2 linked regions of the Alloyangia pacifica genome follow. Each later gene encodes a partner of the first gene's protein in a complex. Links are inferred from orthologs where the notes say so. Each region holds a gene or a part of one and is shown in the gene's direction. Other genes may lie near its edges.

Region 1 (8,524 bases):
GCTTGGGCTGCGCCTGCACCGTGCGGGGTATCGCGGGCGGTTCGTGGACAGGGTCGTCGGACGTGGTCTGCTGCCCCTCGATCTTGGCGGCCTGAGCCTGCAACGGTATCGCTGGGCCGCCGGCAACATGGACACGGCGCGGGGTGTATTCGGCGGGCTTCCGGCGCGCACGACGCTTCAGGTCTTCGCGCAGCTCACCGCGTGGGCAAACCTCGCGCTGCCCTGTACCGCCACGTTGATTGGCGGCGGCGCCGCGTTGTCGTTGGGACACCACGCCGAGGCAAGCCGCTTTCTGGTCACGCTGTCGGGGATCGGCCTCGTGCTGGTTTACCTGTCGGTCTGCCTGCCCATGGTCATCGCTATGGTCGTGCGTGGCCGCCCGCCGTTCAAGGCCTTCGGGGTGGCGCTGGCGGCGCGCGGCGCGATGATCCTGCCTTCGGCGCTCGGGACGGTGGACGCCCTCATGGGCCGGTCCGGCAGCTTCCAGCGGACCGAGAAGGACATCACTCAGGCTTCCGATGCCGTCGGGCCGATGCTGCCCGCGCTGGCCCTCTGCGGTGGCGCCCTGCTGACCATCGCGCATTTGCCTGCCGCCGCCGCGCTCGGCGCCGTCCTGATGGCGCTGCCCTATCCGCTGGCTCTCGCCACGCGCCGCCGCCTGATCGCCTACCGCTCCGCCCTTCACCCCGCCTGAGGAACGCCCAATGACACCCAGCGTCACAATCGTCATCCCGACCTACAATCGCGCCCTCGTGCTGCCACAGGCCATCGAGGCGGCGCTCGGGCAGTCGCATCCCAAGACCACGGTGATGGTCGTCGATGATGGATCGCAGGACGAGACCCGGGCGATCATCGCGCGCTACGCGGATCACCCCGGTTTCGTCGGCGTCAGCCTTGCGGGCAACATCGGCACCGCGCAGGCAAAGAACGTGGGCATCGCGCTCAGCACAACGGACGCCATCACCTTTCACGATTCCGATGACCTGCCCCACCGCGACAAGGTCATGCGGCAGGCGCGCGTGCTCGGGAACGAAACCATCGGCGCGCATCCCTGCCTCAACTGGCGCCTGGCGGGCCGCGAGCCTGAAACGCGCATCCAGGTGGGCGGCGTGCTGTCCCATCATGAACTCATCCTGCCTGATGGCGAGCGAGTCGAGATCCGCCGAACCCTCAGCCTCGTTGACGACTTCTTTCCGAACTTGCAGATGGCCGCCGGGGTGCCGGGGGACTGGACGCATGTGAATTCAGGCCTGTTCCATCGGTCGGTCTTCGACCGGCTGGGCGGCTTTCTGGACTGCATCGAGGAGGACCGCGAATTCCGCAACCGGCTGATCATGGCCGGAGAGGTGCTCTGGGTCATCCCCGAGATCCTGCTGACCAAGATCGAGACACCCGACAGCCTGACCCAGCTGGGTGCGACGGATTACGACAGCCCGCGCCGCATCGCGGATCGCAAGCGGGTCTGGGACGCGGTCGGCCGCTGGTTCGCCACGCGCGAGGTCGATCCGGTGCCCATTGATCTGTCCGGCATCACAATCCGGTCCTGCACCAACCCCGCCCTCTGCGACCGCGCTGCGCTGAGCGGGATGACCCCCCTTCGGGAGCAGGTGGCATGAGCGGCGGGATCACCTTTGTCGATGTGCTCGCGCCGCGTGCCTATAGCGGGATGCCGGGACATCTGGCCGGGCTTGGTGGAACTGAAGCGACCCTGGTGCGCATCGCCGAAAGCCTGGCCCCCCGCCTCCGCGTCACCGTGCGCCAATCCGCGCGACAGGAGCACGACGAGCTGTCCGGCCGCGTCCGCTACGCCGGTTTCGACGTGAGGCGGCCCTTGCCCGAAGCGCCGGCGACCATCGTCGTTGTGAACTCCTGGAAGATCGCGCCCCGGCTGGCACGGCTGCATCCCGCAGCCCGGGTCATCGTCTGGCAGCACGTCTTTCCCGGCCGTCACAACCGGGCGCTGGCCCCTGCCCTGCGCGAGGCCGGAGTAGAGGTGATATGCGTCTCTGCCGCCCATGCCGACTGGCTGCGCGCCTTTCTCGGGCCCGATGCGCCGTCCATCGGCCATATCCACAACCCGATTAACGATGATCTTGTCCCGGACGACACGCCCCGCGATCCGGGCCTGATGCTCTTCGCCTCCTCCCCCCACAAGGGGCTGGGTCAGGTGTTCCGTCGGTTCGAGGCGCTGAAGCACCGCATCCCCTCTCTGCGCCTTGCCGTGGCGGATCCCGGATATCTGGCCTGGCCGGCCGGTCCTGTCCCGACCGGGGTCATCCCGCTCGGGCGGCTCGAAAAGCCCCGGCTGGTCAGTTGGATGCGCCGGGCGCTGTGCCTGTTCTATCCGCAGGACCAGTTTGCCGAGACCTTCGGACTGGTCATTGCAGAGGCCAATGCCGTCGGCTGCCCGGCGCTCCTGCAGCGCGGCCTTGGCGCGAATGACGAGGTCGCCTCGGACCCCGGGCAATGCATCGACACCGCCAACCCGGAAGCCATCGCCGCAAGGATCGCCGAGTGGCGCAGCGCCATCGGGCGCCGCCCCCTTGCCACCGGACGGGCAGAGTTCCGGCTGTCCCAGGTGACCGCCCAGTGGGCGGCGCTGCTGAACACCGATCTGGCGGACCGACCCCGCCTTCACGCAATGCAAGACTGAGCCCCAAAGGAATGACCATGAAAGACGAAAATGATATCCGCAAAGGCAACGGCGGCGAGACCCACCAGGTGGCCGGTGACAGCAACGAGACAATGACGACGCAAGTCGGCATGCCGATCTCGGACGACCAGAACACGCTCAAGGTCGGACAGCGCGGACCGCACCTCATCGAAGATCAGGTCTTCCGCGAAAAGATCTTTCACTTCGACCACGAGCGCATTCCCGAGCGGGTCGTGCACGCCCGGGGTTATGGCGCTCACGGCACCTTCGAACTGACCGAGGACCTCTCGGACCTCACCCGCGCCAAGGTGCTCACCGAAGTGGGCGAGAAGACGGAGGTCTTCGTGCGCTTCTCCACCGTCGCCGGCAACAAGGGGTCCCCCGACCTCGCCCGGGACGTTCGCGGCTTCGCGGTGAAGTTCTATACCAAGGAAGGCAACTGGGACCTCGTCGGCAACAACATCCCCGTGTTCTTCATCCAGGACGCGATGAAGTTCCCGGACCTGATCCATGCCGCCAAGCAGGAGCCCGACCGCGGGTTCCCGCAGGCGCAGACGGCGCATGATAACTTCTGGGACTTCATCTCGCTGATGCCGGAAGCCATGCACATGGCGCTTTGGATCATGTCGGACCGAACCATCCCGCGGTCCTTCCGCTTCATGGAAGGGTTTGGCGTGCATACCTTCCGGCTCGTGAACGCCGAGGGCAAGTCGAGCTTCGTCAAGTTCCACTGGAAGCCCCGGCTGGGCATGCAATCGGTTCTCTGGGACGAGGCGGTCAAGATCAACGGCGCCGACCCCGATTTCCACCGCCGCGATCTTTGGGACGCGATCCAGAAGGGCGACTATCCGCAGTGGGATCTCGGTCTGCAGGTCTTCGACGAGGACTTCGCCGACAGCTTCGATTTCGACGTGCTGGACGCCACCAAGCTGATCCCCGAGGAAGTCGTCCCGGTGCGCCGCGTCGGCACGCTGACGCTGAACCGCATGGTCGACAACTTCTTTGCCGAGACCGAGCAGGTCGCCTTTCAGACCGGCAATATCGTCCCCGGCATCGACCATTCCAACGACCCACTGCTTCAGGGGCGGAACTTCTCCTACCTCGACACGCAGCTCAAGCGGCTGGGCGGGCCGAACTTCAACCACATACCGATCAATGCGCCGAAATGTCCCTTTGCCCACCTGCAACAGGACGGCCACATGGCGATGCACAATCCCAAGGGCCGGGTGAACTACGAGCCCAACAGCCTTGGCGAGGGCCCACGCGAGGACCTGGAGCGCGGCTTCACCTCCTACCCGGCCGAGGAGGCGGGAGAGAAACGGCGCATCCGGTCAGAAACCTTTGCCGACCACTACAGCCAGGCCCGGCAATTCTATCTCAGCCAGACTGATGTGGAAAAAGGGCACATCGCCGACGCCTTCGTCTTCGAGCTCTCCAAGGTCGAGCGCCTGTCGATCCGCCAGCGCATGGTCGGCCACCTGATGGTCGTCGACGAGGACCTTGCCAAGACGGTCGCCGATGGCCTGGGCCTGACCCAGATGCCGAGCGCGGCCACCCCCGCGCGCGACGTGATCCAGACCGACGCCTCGCCCGCGCTCAGCATGCTGGCCAACCCGCCCGACAGCTTTGCCGGCCGCAAGCTGGGCGTGCTGGTGACCGACGGGATCGACGGCGGTGCCTTCGAGGCGCTGAAGTCGGCAGCCGAAAGCGCCGGCGCGCAGGTCACGGTGATCGCCGAGAAGGTCGGCGGCGTGACCACCGCGCGTGGCAAGACCATCGCCGCGGATGAAAAGCTCGATGGCGCGCCGTCGGTCCTGTTCGATGCAGTAGCCGTCCTCGCCTCCGAGGATGGCGCAGCCAAGCTGGCAAACATGCACGGCGCGCGCACATTCCTCGGCGACGCCTTCGCGCACATGAAGTTCATCGCGCTGACGGCAGAGGCCAAATCCGGCTTCTGGTCTGACGCAGTTCCGGAAAAGGCCGATGAGGGGGTGTTCATTCTCGACGGCAAACCGGACGACTTCATCGCCGCCTGCAAAGCTCTTCGGTTCTGGGAACGGGCATCGTGAACCGCCGCCCCCTTGCCGCGCGCAGCCTTGCGTTCGGTCCGGAGACCCCTTGGCCTGCGGCGATCACAGTCCCGGCCCGAAACGAGGCGGAGCGGATCGTGCCCTGCCTCGAGGCGGCGCGCATGGCCTTGCGGGGGCGCGGAGGAATCGTCGTGGTCGTCAACGGCTCGGACGACGCGACCTTTCCCCGCGCCCGGGACTGGTTCGAAGCCACGGGCACGGCGGGGCTGCTGATCGATCTGGCTGACACCCCCGAGGGGGGTGTTGGCGCAGTGCGGCGGCAGGCCGTCGCCGCCGCGGCCCCCCGTCTCGCCAGCCGAGGCGTGGTGCTCACCACCGATGCCGACAGCCGGGTGTTGCCCGACTGGCTTGACACCAACCTGTCAGAGCTGACGCGGGCCGACCTCATTTGCGGTTCTGTCCTTCCGGATCGTGATGAGTTCGCGCAATTGCCTCCGATCATCGCGCAGCGCGGCGCCGCCGAGGGTGAGTACGTCGGCCTGACCCTCGCGCTCCGTGCGTTGATCGACCCGCTGGCGCATGACCCCGCCCCGTGCGGGCTCGGTGCCGCGGGCGCCAGCCTCGCGTTCCGGATGCCGCTCTATACCGATACCGGCGGCATCCCGGCGCTGCCGGGAAACGAGGACCGCGCCTTTGCCGCACTGGCAGAGGGTCGTGGCTGGCGCGTCCGGCATAGCCCAGACGTGCGTGTCTCGACGTCCTGTCGACTGGACGGGCGAGCGCCGGGCGGCATGGCCGAAGCCCTGGCGCGGCGCATTTCCGACCCTGATCCCATGGTGGACAGCGCGCTCGAACCTGCCCACCGGACAGTGCAGCGTTCGCGTCTGCAGAGGGCGCGGCGGGATGGCGTGGCACAGTTCGGCCCCGGGTCGCTGCAGGTGGCGCGGATCGATAGGCAACTGGCCGGACTGGAACGCACCCGAATGCGACTTTCGGACGTCGCGCGCGAATTGCCTCTTCTGGCCGCAGCAGTCCGCGCAGCGCGGGCGGACACGGAAAGGCTGACTGCATGAGAGAAGCCCCCGCAACAGCAATGCCAACGCTGACCGAAGCCGACGCCCTCAAGGCCGTCGCGGACGGTGCGCTGAAGGCCGACGCAGGCGGCTGCGACCTGTCGGACGACATGCGTCGCCTGGCGTCCTCCGGCATCCTCGCTCGGCTCTGCACTTTCGATGGACACCCCCGGGAGGCACAGGCGCAGGCCACCGTGCTGCGCCGGATCGGCCGCGCCAGCCTGTCGGTTGGACGCTTGGCCGAGGGGCATATGAACGCCCTCAAACTCGTCACCCTCTACGGCACGCCCGATCAGGTGCGGCGCCACACCACCTCTGCACGGAATGGGGCGATCTACGGCGTCTGGGGCGCTGACGCCGACCCAGCGGTGAGCGTCGTGACAGACCTTGACGGTCGGCTCCGCCTCGCCGGGGGCAAGCGCTTTGCCTCGGGCCTCGGGACCGTCAGCCATGCCGTGGTGACAGCAAAACATCCCGATGGCCTGCGCCTTGCCATCGCGGAGCTGGGGCACCCCGGACGCGCGGATGCCGCCGCCTGGGACACTTCCGGCATGCGGGCGACGGCCTCGGGCAGCTACGATTTCAACGGTGTCATGGCAGAAGCCCTTGGGGCTGCGGATGACTACCTGCGCGAGCCGCATTTCCAAGGCGGTGTCTGGCGCTATGCCGCCGTTCAGACCGGCGGGCTGGAGGCGCTGGCTGAAGAGGTGCGTCGCGCCGTCAGCGCGACAGATGCGCCGGGCGAGGCGCAACTGCACCGCCTGGCCCGGATCGCCAGCCTGGCCCATCGTGCCCGCCTGATGGTCGAGGATGCTGCCGCCCGGGTCGAGGCGCCCGGCGCGGGGCCAGAGGCCGTCGCGCTCAGCCTGGCCGCACGAGAAGAGGTCGAGGTGGCCTGCCTCGAAGGTCTCGCCTTGGCCGACCGTGCTCTCGGCACCCGGTCCTTCGTCAAAGGTCATCGGGCCGAGCTGGTCCGCCGCGACCTCGGGTTCTTCCTGCGGCAGGCAGACCTCGACGGCAAGCTTCGGCAGGTTGGCGCGGCACTGTGCGCGGCCAAGGCCCCAGTCGGAGAGGTCTGGGCAGGATGATGACCTTCACCGGGATTGTCGCACAGGCGGAAAACGCGCCCTACGCCCAGCTCGCGGACCTGACCGGACCCGGTGCCGTGCTGGTTCTGGCCCCTCACCCCGATGATGAATCGCTCGCGATGGGAGGGGCCATTGCGGCAGCCTCTGCAGCCGGCCACCGCGTACATATAGCAGTCGTTTCGGACGGAGTATTGTCGCACCCCAGGTCCAGGGCATATCCCGCCGCCGCACTGTCAGCCTTGCGCAGGGCGGAGGTCGAGGCGGCGGTCCGGGTCCTCACCGAAGGACGTGAGGCGCCGATCTGGCTGGGCTATCCCGATCAGGACACGCCGGATGATCCCGGCTCCTTTTCCGAAGTCGAGACTCGGCTGCGTCCCCATCTTGGCGAGGTCACGGCGATCTGGACCACCTGGAACGGCGATCCGCACAGTGACCACCAGCGCGTATGGAGGCTTGCCCGCTCGATGGCGGACCGGCTGGCGTGCGCGATGTTCGCCTGCCCGGTCTGGGGACGGGTCCAAACGCCTGTGGCAGGGGCTTCCAGCATCGGCCTCAGGCGCTTTCAAACGGCGGCGTTCCGCGACCTGAAGGCGCGCGCCGTCGCTGCCCACGTGTCCCAGATGACCGGGCTTATCGACGATGACCCGTCCGGCTTCCGGATGCCGCAGAACCTCGCCGCGCATTTCGTCGTGGCAGATGAGATTTTCATCCCAGCATGAGCCGCGACGCCGCCTCCTTCGACCGTCTCTACCGCGAGACCGCCGACCCCTGGAACTATGAGACAAGCCCCTACGAGGCTGAGAAATACGCCCGGTGCCTCGCCCTATTGCCGCCACGCCGCTTCGGCCGTGCGCTGGAGGTCGGATGCTCGATCGGGGTGATGAGCGAAGCGATCGCGCGTCGCTGCGACAGCCTTCTCGGGCTCGATTTCGCCCCCACGGCTGTCGAAAGGGCCCGCGCGAGGCGTATCCCGGGCGCCCGCTTCGAGGTGGCCGCAGTCCCCGAAGGCTGGCCGGAGGGTCGTTGGGACCTGATCGTGCTGTCGGAAGTTCTCTACTACCTTGCCCCCGCCGCGCTGGACGAGGCCATCCGCAGGGTTGTCGACACCCTCGCGCCCGGGGGCGTTTGTCTTGTTGCGGGCTACCTCGGCCCGACCGAGACAACGCTGAGCGCGCCAGAGGTCGAAGCCCGTCTGCTGGCTGCGCTTTCGACCGACCGCCCGGATCATGACATCCGCCGTGACGCACAGACCATCTGGATCGCGGCGGCCTTCGCCTGCAAAGGCGCTCACTCCTAGGCCGGGTAGAGGTACGACGGATCGAAATGCGCCAGATGATGCAAGAGTGCCCTGTCATGGATCTCGGCGTGTCCGTCCCGGATCGTGCAGGCGCCGCTCTCGCGAAGCTCTTTGCAGATGCGACTGACATGGACCGGGGAGAGCCCGGCGATCTCGGCCAGATCGGTCTGCAGAAGCGGCAAGGGAAGCCGGTCGATCCTGATCTCTCCCGCCTCCTGAAGCCGCAGATCCATCTCGCTCACGAAATCGGCCACGGACGCCAATGCGCGCAACCGGCTTGAACGGAAAATCCAATGGCGGTGGATCGAAGCATCGATCATGGTCAAACCCCACAATTGCCGTGCATGGCAGCAGGAGCGATCAATGATCTGGTCCAACGCCGC
Region 2 (8,473 bases), 920 kb from region 1 along the record:
CTGCTGGCGCGCCACTTCATCGAGAGCTTCAACCGCACCCAGGGCCTGCCGCTGCGCGAGCTTTCGGACGACGCGGTCGCGCTCCTCCAGACGATGATCTGGCCGGGCAACGTGCGCCAGCTCAAGAACCTGATCGAGCGCGTGCTGATCCTCGGCGACGGAAGCGGCCCGATCGAGGCGCGCGAACTGCCGCAGGACGGCCCGGCGGGCGAGGACGAGGAGGGCCGCGTGGTGCTCTCGGGCACGCTGGCGACCCTGCCGCTGCGCGAGGCGCGCGAGGCTTTCGAGCGGGAGTACCTGCTGACCCAGATCAACCGCTTCGGCGGAAACATCTCGCGCACCGCGGCCTTTGTCGGCATGGAGCGCTCGGCGCTGCACCGCAAGCTGAAGTCGCTGGGCGTGGTGACCGGGGCGAAATCCGGCGGGCGCATCGCCTATATCGAGGAAGACCAGGTGACCTCCGCCTCCTGAGAGCGGCGCCGGATAAAGGGTTTAATTCCGGGACAGTTCCGCCTCGTGGGCGGGGCTGGAAACGCCCTGGGGGCGCCCGTGCATTGACCGCTCGCACCGGGCATGTCATGCCGGGCACACTCGGGGCCTCGGGCCAGCAATTTGGGCAGACGACATGAAAGTCATCATTTGCGGCGCGGGCCAGGTCGGCTGGCAGATCGCCCGTCATCTCTCGGGCGAGCGCAACGACGTCACCGTGGTGGACAGCAACCCCGACCTGGTGCGGCGGGCGACCGACACGCTCGACGTGCAGGGGATCGCAGGCTTCGCCTCCTATCCCGATGTGCTCGACAAGGCCGGCGCGCGCGACGCCGACATGATCATCGCCGCCACCTATTCGGACGAGGTCAACATGGTCACCTGCCAGGTGGCCCATTCGATCTTTGCCATCCCGCGCAAGATCGCCCGCCTGCGCTCGCAGAGCTACCTGACGGCGATCTACTCGGACCTTTATCGCCGCGACCACCTGCCGATCGACGTGGTGATCTCGCCCGAGAAGGAGGTCGCCGAGGCCGCGCTGCAGCGCCTCTCAGCCCCTGCGGCCTTTGACACCGAGCGCTTTCTCGAGGGCGGGGCGCAGCTTCTCGGCCTGACCATCGACGAGCATTGCCCGATCATCAACACGCCGCTGCGGCAGCTCTCGGACCTCTTCTCGACGCTGCGTTCGGTGGTGGTGGGCGTCCGCCGCGAGGGCACGCTGTTTGCCCCCGAGCCGCGTGATCAGATTTTCGTCGGGGATGCCTGCTACGTGCTGGTCCACGCCGACGACATCCAGCGCACGCTCGAGATCTTCGGCAAGGCGCAGCGCAAGCAAGAGCGGATCGTGGTGCTGGGCGGCGGCAACGTCGGCCTTGCGGTGGCGCGCGCGCTGGAAAGCCGTGCCGAGCGCATCCGCGCCAAGGTGATCGAGAAGGACCGCGCCGCCGCCGAACGCGCCGCCGACGCGCTGGAGCGCACCATCGTGCTGCATGGCGACGCGCTCGACACCGCGCTTCTGCGCGAGGCAGGCATCAGCCGCGCCGACGCCGTGCTGTGCGTGACCGACGACGAAAAGACCAACCTGCTGGCCGCCGTGCGCGCCAAGGCCGAGGGCTGCCCCATGGCCATTGCGCTGATCAACGACCCCACGCTGGTGCCGCTGATGGAGCCGATGGGAGTCGACGCCCATATCAACCCGCGCGCCACCACCGTCAGCTCGATCCTGCGCCATATCCGCCACGGCCGGGTGCGCTCGGTCTACTCGATCGGTGACGCCGAGGCCGAGGTGATCGAGGCCGAGGTGCTCTCGACCTCGTCCATCGCCGGGCGGATGATCCGCGAGATCGAATTCCCCGAAGGCGTGCTGGTCGGCGCGGTGATGAAGGACGGCGAGGTGATCAAGATCACCGGCGAGCTGCGCATCGAAGAGGGCGACCGCATCGTCATGTTCGCGCTGGCCAAGGACGTGCCGGAGGTCGAGCGGCTCCTGCAGGTCTCGATCGACTTCTTCTGATCGATGCGCACGCTCAGCCGCACGCCCCTTCTGATCCTGCTCGCGAGCATCGCCAGTGCTTCGATGATCGCCCCCGCCGCCGTGGCGCTGGCGCATGAGGAGTTCCACGACGCCCGCAGCTTCTTCTACGCGGGCATCGTCGGGCTGGTGCTGACCACGCTGATCGGCATCGCCCAGGCGACCCGGACCCATTACCGCTCGGCGCCGCGGCAGCTGCTGGCACTGCTCGCGACCTTCCTGCTGCTGCCTGCCATGCTCGCCGTGCCGTTCCACGAGGCGGTGCGGACCACCAGTTTTCTCAACGCCTATGTCGAGATGGTCTCGAGCCTGACGACCACCGGGGCCACGCTCTTTGCCCCCGAGCGCCTTTCGGCGGCCGAGCACCTTTGGCGCGCGCAGGTGGGCTGGATGGGCGGGCTGCTGATCTGGGTCAGCTCGGCGGCGCTGCTGGCGCCGCTGACGCTGGGGGGCTTCGAGGTTACCGCCTCGGGTGAGCCCGGCCAGAGCGTTGACGCGGGCGCAGCGCGGCGCGACGTGACCGACCCGGCGCTGCGGCTTGCCGCCTCGGCGCGGGTGCTGGCGCCGATCTACGTCGGCCTGACGGTGGCGCTCTGGGTGATGCTGCTGATGGCGGGCGACCAACCGCTGGTGGCGCTCAGCCATGCCATGTCGACACTCTCGACTTCGGGAATTTCTCCCATCGGCGGGCCGCAGACGGCGCAGAGCGGCATGGCGGGCGAGATGATCATCTTCCTCTTCCTGTTCTTTGCCCTCTCGCGGCTGACCTTCTCTGGTGACACGAAGGGTCTCGCGGGGTCGAAGCTGAGCCATGATCCCGAGTTCCGCCTGGGGCTGCTGATCGTGCTTGTCCTGCCCGCCGCGCTTTTCCTGCGGCACTGGATCGCCTCTTTCGAGATCGGCACAGAGACCAATCTCGCCGCCGGGCTGCGCTCGCTCTGGGGCGGGCTTTTCACGGCGCTTTCATTTCTGTCGACCACCGGCTTCCAGAGCGCCGACTGGGGCGCGGTGCGTGGCTGGTCGGGGTTGCAGACGCCGGGGGTGATTCTGCTTGGGCTGGCGATCATGGGGGGCGGGGTGGCGACCACGGCCGGCGGCGTGAAACTGCTGCGGATCTACGCGCTTTATCTTGCCGGCGTGCGCGAGATGGAACGCCTGGTGCACCCGCATTCGCTGGGCCGCTCCGGCGTCATGGCGCGGCGCATCCGCCGGCAGGGGGCCTTTGTCGCCTGGGTGTTCTTCATGCTCTTTGCCATGACGATCGCGGTCTTCTCGCTGCTCTTCGCTCTCTCGGGGCTGGATTTCGAGAACGCCATGGTCACCACGGTCGCGGCGCTCACCAATTGCGGTCCGCTGATCCGCGCCGCCGCCGAGCAGCCGATCCCGCTGAGCGAGATGGGCGACGCGGCGAAGGGGCTTTTTGTGGCGGCCATGGTGCTCGGACGGCTCGAGGTGCTGGGCATCATCGTGCTGCTAACGCCTGACATTTGGCGCGATTGAGCAGGGGCTTGCGGCGCCTTTGCGCTGAGCGCCGGCCGACCCGCCGCGGGGTCGGTATTTTTGCTCTGGAAGTTCCGCAACTTGCGATACATACTCGCCAAGAACGAGGGAGCGCCTGAGAACGGCTGCAGCAAGAAAAAAAGGCTAAATTAATGGCTTCAGACAGACAAAATCTACAGGACGCATTTCTTAACCATGTTCGGAAAACCAAGGTTCCGGTTACGGTTTTCCTGATCAACGGTGTAAAATTGCAGGGTGTCATCACCTGGTTCGACAATTTTTGCGTTCTCCTCCGCCGCGACGGTCAGTCGCAGCTCGTGTACAAACACGCGATCTCGACCATCATGCCGTCGCAGCCGATCAACCTTTATGACGGCGACGATACCGCTTGAACGAACATGATCCGCATGTGACCCGCGCCTGGGTCCTGCACCCCGATATCAAGGCAGACCGTGATCGCCGCGATGCGGAGATGGCGCTTGAAGAAGGCGTGGCCCTGGCCGCCGCTCTCCCCGACCTCGAGGTCGTGGGGAGCGAGGTTGTGCCGCTGCGCGACCCGCATCCCGGCACGCTCTTCGGCTCTGGCAAGATTGCCGAGCTGAAGGAACGTCTCAAAGAGGCCGAGGTCGAGCTGGTGCTCGTCGATGGCCCGGTGACGCCGGTGCAGCAGCGCAACCTCGAAAAAGAGTGGAAGGTGAAACTTCTCGACCGGACCGGGCTGATCCTCGAGATCTTCTCGGACCGCGCCGCGACCCGCGAGGGTGTGCTGCAGGTCGAGATGGCGGCACTGAGCTACCAGCGCACGCGCCTTGTGCGGGCCTGGACCCACCTCGAACGCCAGAGGGGTGGGCTCGGCTTCGTCGGCGGCCCCGGCGAGACCCAGATCGAGGCCGACCGCCGTGCCATCGACGAGCAACTCGTGCGCCTGCGCCGGCAGCTCGACAAGGTGGTCAAGACCCGCGCCCTGCACCGCAAGGCGCGCGCCAAGGTGCCTTATCCGATCGTCGCGCTGGTCGGCTACACCAACGCCGGCAAGTCGACCATCTTCAACCGGCTGACCGGGGCAGAGGTGCTGGCAAAGGACATGCTCTTTGCCACGCTCGACCCGACGATGCGGGCGGTGCAACTGCCGACGGGCATGGATGTGATCCTGTCCGACACGGTGGGCTTCATCTCTGACCTGCCGACCGAGCTGGTTGCTGCCTTCCGCGCCACGCTCGAAGAGGTGCTGGCCGCCGACCTAGTGCTGCACGTGCGCGACATCTCGCACCCGGGCACGATGGAACAGGCCGAAGACGTCTACGCCATCCTGCGCTCTCTGGGCGTCAACGAGGACGTGTCGCAGATCGAGGTCTGGAACAAGATCGACCAGCTTGATCCGGAGGATCGCGAGGCGGCGCTCGCCCGTGCAGCGCGCGACGAAGGCATCTTCGCGGTCAGCGCGATTACCGGCGAGGGGCTTGACGGGCTGCTCGAGGCGGTGACCGAGCGGCTGCAGGGGGCCTCGATCGACGAGGATGTGCGGATCGGCTTCGGCGAGGGCAAGCGCCGGGCGTGGCTCTTCCAGAAAGGGCTGGTGCTGTCCGAGGAGCAGGACGAGGAGGGCTACCTCCTGCACCTGCGCTGGACCGCCAAGGACCGCGCTCAGTTCGAGACGGTGTGACGCATCTCTCTTCGTAGAGACGTGCCCCTAGAACAGGGGTTTGTCGGCGGCGAGGATCATCTTCGCCGCCTTCAGCCGTGCGCGCTGGCGCAGCGACGGATCGGCCGGCGTGCGCGCCCAGGTGCCGAGCGCATAGGCGCGCTGCGCAAAGAGCCGGGCGGCGGGAGCGGTGATCTCGTCGCCGTAGCCGCGCGCGAGAGCGGCGGCGAAGCGCGGGGCGTCGGGCTCGGGCGCAGAGGCCAGCGCGTCGATCAGCAGGGCAACCAGATCGCGATAGGGGGCGTCGGGCGCATCATTCTCGAAATCCAGGCCCCAGAGCGCGCCCTCGGCGCTGACCAGATTGGCTAGGTGCAGGTCGCGGTGGGTGACGGCACGGGGGGCGGGCAGGCCACGGGCTTCTGAAAAGAGCGCTTCGAACTCTGCAAGGGCGTGGGAAAAATTCTCGATGTCGGGAAAGGCGTCACCGTCCATTTGTGCCCGCAGCAGCCGTCCGGCGAGCCAGTCGAGCTGTCCTCGCGGGCGCAGCTTGCGCGGCTCCAGCGTCGGGCGGTGCAGCGCGGCGAGCCATCTGCCCGCGGCTTCCAGATGCACATCGCGCTTTTCGGCAGGCAGCTGCGGCCAGAGCTCGGCGAGGCTCGGGCCCGGCGCATAGTCCATGCCCAGCGCCAGCCGCACGTCGTCGAAGAACAGCACCTCGGGTGCGCGCCACGGGCCTTCGTGCATCTGTGCGGCAACGGCGCGCTGCCGCGCGGCCTGCGCGCGGGCCTTCTCGGCAAAGGCGGGGGCGAAGACCTTGACCACCAGGCGTTCGCTGGGGTGGGCGGCGCAGAAGACCTGCGCGCGCATCGGACGGTCGAGGTTTTTAAGGCAGCCAAGTCCATAGGCTCGGCCGGGACGGTGGTGTGCCAGGACCTCGCGCGCCAGCACCTTAGCCTCAAGGCGGGTCAGGCGCGCGGGGTCGGTCACGGTTTCACCAGATGCGTCACGCCGACCGAGGCGGCGCGGGCGAGGTTCTCGTCCAGCGACATGGGGATGTATTCGCCGCGGCGCCAGAGCGTGCCCATGTCGTCGTAATGGCGCGACAGCAGGTGGCCCGACTCGCCGGTCGAGATGACGAAGACCGAGCTGTCGGGATCGGCGAAATCATAGACCCCGCGGTAGGTGGCGCCATGCACGTTGGCAAAGGGATCGGGGCCGCTCCCTGCGGTCACGCCGCGCTGCAGGGTGAAATCGCCGCCCGAGGTGGTCTGGCGGATGTTGACGAAATAGTTCAGCAGCGGCACGTCGCCCAGCACGCTGTGCTTGTGCGTGACCTGGTGCGCATCGCCCCAGCGCAGGCTCTCGAGCTGCGTGCCGTAGCGCTCGCCGACCCAGACCAGCGCGTCGTCCAGCGCCATGCGGGCGATGTCGGTGCAGGTCTCCTTGGGGGCCGAGCGCAGCACGTCGCACCATTTTCCGGCACCGCCGATGTTGCGGAAGACGCGCTCGATGAAGAGCGGGTCGACATGGGTGTATTCATCCGCCAGCGGGCCGATCTCGTCGCGGATCAGCCGGTCCTGCAGGGCGCGCAGCCAAGCGGCGTAGATCAGTGGCTCGGGCATGTGCTCGTTCATTTCGCCGTTCCACTCGGCCAGCAGGTCGAGCGCCCGCTCGCGCTGGCGGAGCGGGGTGCCCTCGGGGGCGGCCTCGCCGGTGAACCACAGGTCGCGGCCGATGAGCGGCAGCAGCGTGCGCGCGGCGGGCGAGACGGTGTCGAGCTGTGCCTCGATGAAGCTGTCGCGGGTGTGCACCTCGCGGCCCTGCATCAGCGCGCTCCAACGCATGATCCGCTGGCTGTCGCCCCAGTCGAAGCTGACGTGATGGGGGAAGGGGCGGTCGACGATCTTGTTGTTGGTATTGCCCAGTATGCCGCCCTTGGGGTCCTTGAACACAGGGTTGTCGCTGTCCGGCAGAATGCCCCGCCAGCGGTTGGCGGCGATCCAGCCGGGGCTCGGCATGCGGCCCTGCGTCTGGCTCTGCGGGTCGCGCTCTGGCATGGCGCCGATCAGCTTCATCGCGATATGCGCATCGTCGACCAGGGTCAGCATTTGCGAGGGGGCGACGAAGGCCTTGCTGGCCTCTAGCGCCTCATCGACGTTCTGCGCCTTCATCAGGCCGATGGCGGCGGTCATCGAGCTGTCGCGGTCGCTGAGCGCGGTCCAGGCAAGCGAAACCACGTCGCCCTGCGGGGTGATCCGGTCAAGGTCGAACGCCTTGCGCGGCAGCACCGGGCCATTGTCGGTCCAGCGCAAGGTGAGCGTGACCGGCGGCGCGCCCTTGATGTCGACGATCGAGCGACGGGTGCGGAAATTCTTGAAACCGTCGGGGGTGCGGTAGCGCTCGGGGTTCTCGGGGTCCAGCTCCTCGATATAGAGGTCCTGGTCGTCGAGGTAGGACGACGTGAGGCCCCAGGCGATATGCTCGGAGCGGCCGAGCATGACCGCGGGCACGCCGGGGATGGTGCCGCCAATGACGCCGCCGGTCGAGAGCTGCAGCCGCGCGAGATACCAGGTCGATGGCGCGGTGAAGCCGAGGTGCGGATCGTTGGCCAGCAGAGTGCCGCCCCCCGCTGACCGGTCCGGCGCCGCGGCCCAGGCGTTGGAGGCGCCGGCCATGCCGCGCGGCGCGACGGGCATCATCGCGGGGGAGGGACGGCTTGCCTCGGCGAAGCGCGGCAGCCGCTTCTCCGGAAAGAGCGCGGCGTATTCCGGCAGCTCGGCGATGGCCGGGCCGGGGATGTCGGGCAGGATGTCCTGGATCATCTCGGGCTCGGGCAGGGCAAGCGAGGTGCGGGCGCGCAGAATTTCGTCGCGGAACTGCCCCGAAAGCTGCAGGGCCATCAGCTTGACGATGGCCAGTGAATCCGCCGGCTGCCAGGGGGCGATGGGCGCGTTGAAGAGGAAGAACTCGGGGGCGCCACGGCCAAGGCTGTCGGAGTTGATCTCGTCGATACGCGCGTTGACCCCGGCGGCATAGGCTTCGAGCGCGTCGCGTGTCTCACCGTCCTGCGCTTCCACCGAGAGGCGCGCCTGGGTGTAGAGGTCGAGCCGGCGCATCAGCGTGTCGGTATCGACGGTGCGGCGGCCAAAGAGTTCGGACAGACGGCCCTGCGCGGTGCGGCGCAGCAGGGTCATCTGCCACAGGCGGTCCTGCGCGTGCACGTAACCAAGGCCGAAGAAGACGTCGCGGTCGACCGGCGCGAAGATATGCGGCACCCCGGCGTTGTCGCGGACGATCTCGATGTCGCCGGC

What was found.
Region 2: the proteins of CEW88_RS03795 (region 1) and hfq are in contact, whole or in part, in a crystal structure (PDB 3VU3), measured with the Escherichia coli proteins. The link is inferred for Alloyangia pacifica from one-to-one orthologs.

Annotation. Positions count from the first base shown.
Region 1 is NZ_CP022189.1:777,370-785,893, reverse strand. The notes cover bases 2,228-5,196. They hold CEW88_RS03795 (catalase), read left to right. Parts: upstream 2,228-2,670; coding sequence 2,671-4,722; downstream 4,723-5,196. Other genes in these bases: CEW88_RS03790 (glycosyltransferase), read left to right, coding at 4,719-5,196; CEW88_RS03800 (glycosyltransferase family 4 protein), read left to right, coding at 2,228-2,653. Also shown: CEW88_RS03810 (glycosyltransferase family 2 protein), read left to right, coding at 1-694; CEW88_RS03805 (glycosyltransferase family 2 protein), read left to right, coding at 705-1,616; more of CEW88_RS03800, read left to right, coding at 1,613-2,227; more of CEW88_RS03790, read left to right, coding at 5,197-5,756; CEW88_RS03785 (acyl-CoA dehydrogenase family protein), read left to right, coding at 5,777-6,844; CEW88_RS03780 (PIG-L deacetylase family protein), read left to right, coding at 6,841-7,563; CEW88_RS03775 (class I SAM-dependent DNA methyltransferase), read left to right, coding at 7,560-8,141; CEW88_RS03770 (Crp/Fnr family transcriptional regulator), read right to left, coding at 8,138-8,524.
Region 2 is NZ_CP022189.1:1,699,568-1,708,040, reverse strand. What follows is about bases 2,375-5,292. They hold hfq (RNA chaperone Hfq), read left to right. Parts: upstream 2,375-3,672; coding sequence 3,673-3,912; downstream 3,913-5,292. Other genes in these bases: CEW88_RS08155 (phosphotransferase family protein), read right to left, coding at 5,211-5,292; hflX (GTPase HflX), read left to right, coding at 3,930-5,183; CEW88_RS08170 (TrkH family potassium uptake protein), read left to right, coding at 2,375-3,520. In the rest of the region: nitrogen assimilation response regulator NtrX, read left to right, coding at 1-471; Trk system potassium transporter TrkA, read left to right, coding at 626-2,002; more of CEW88_RS08170, read left to right, coding at 2,006-2,374; more of CEW88_RS08155, read right to left, coding at 5,293-6,149; CEW88_RS08150 (penicillin acylase family protein), read right to left, coding at 6,146-8,473. UniProt on the Escherichia coli protein: RNA chaperone that binds small regulatory RNA (sRNAs) and mRNAs to facilitate mRNA translational regulation in response to envelope stress, environmental stress and changes in metabolite concentrations.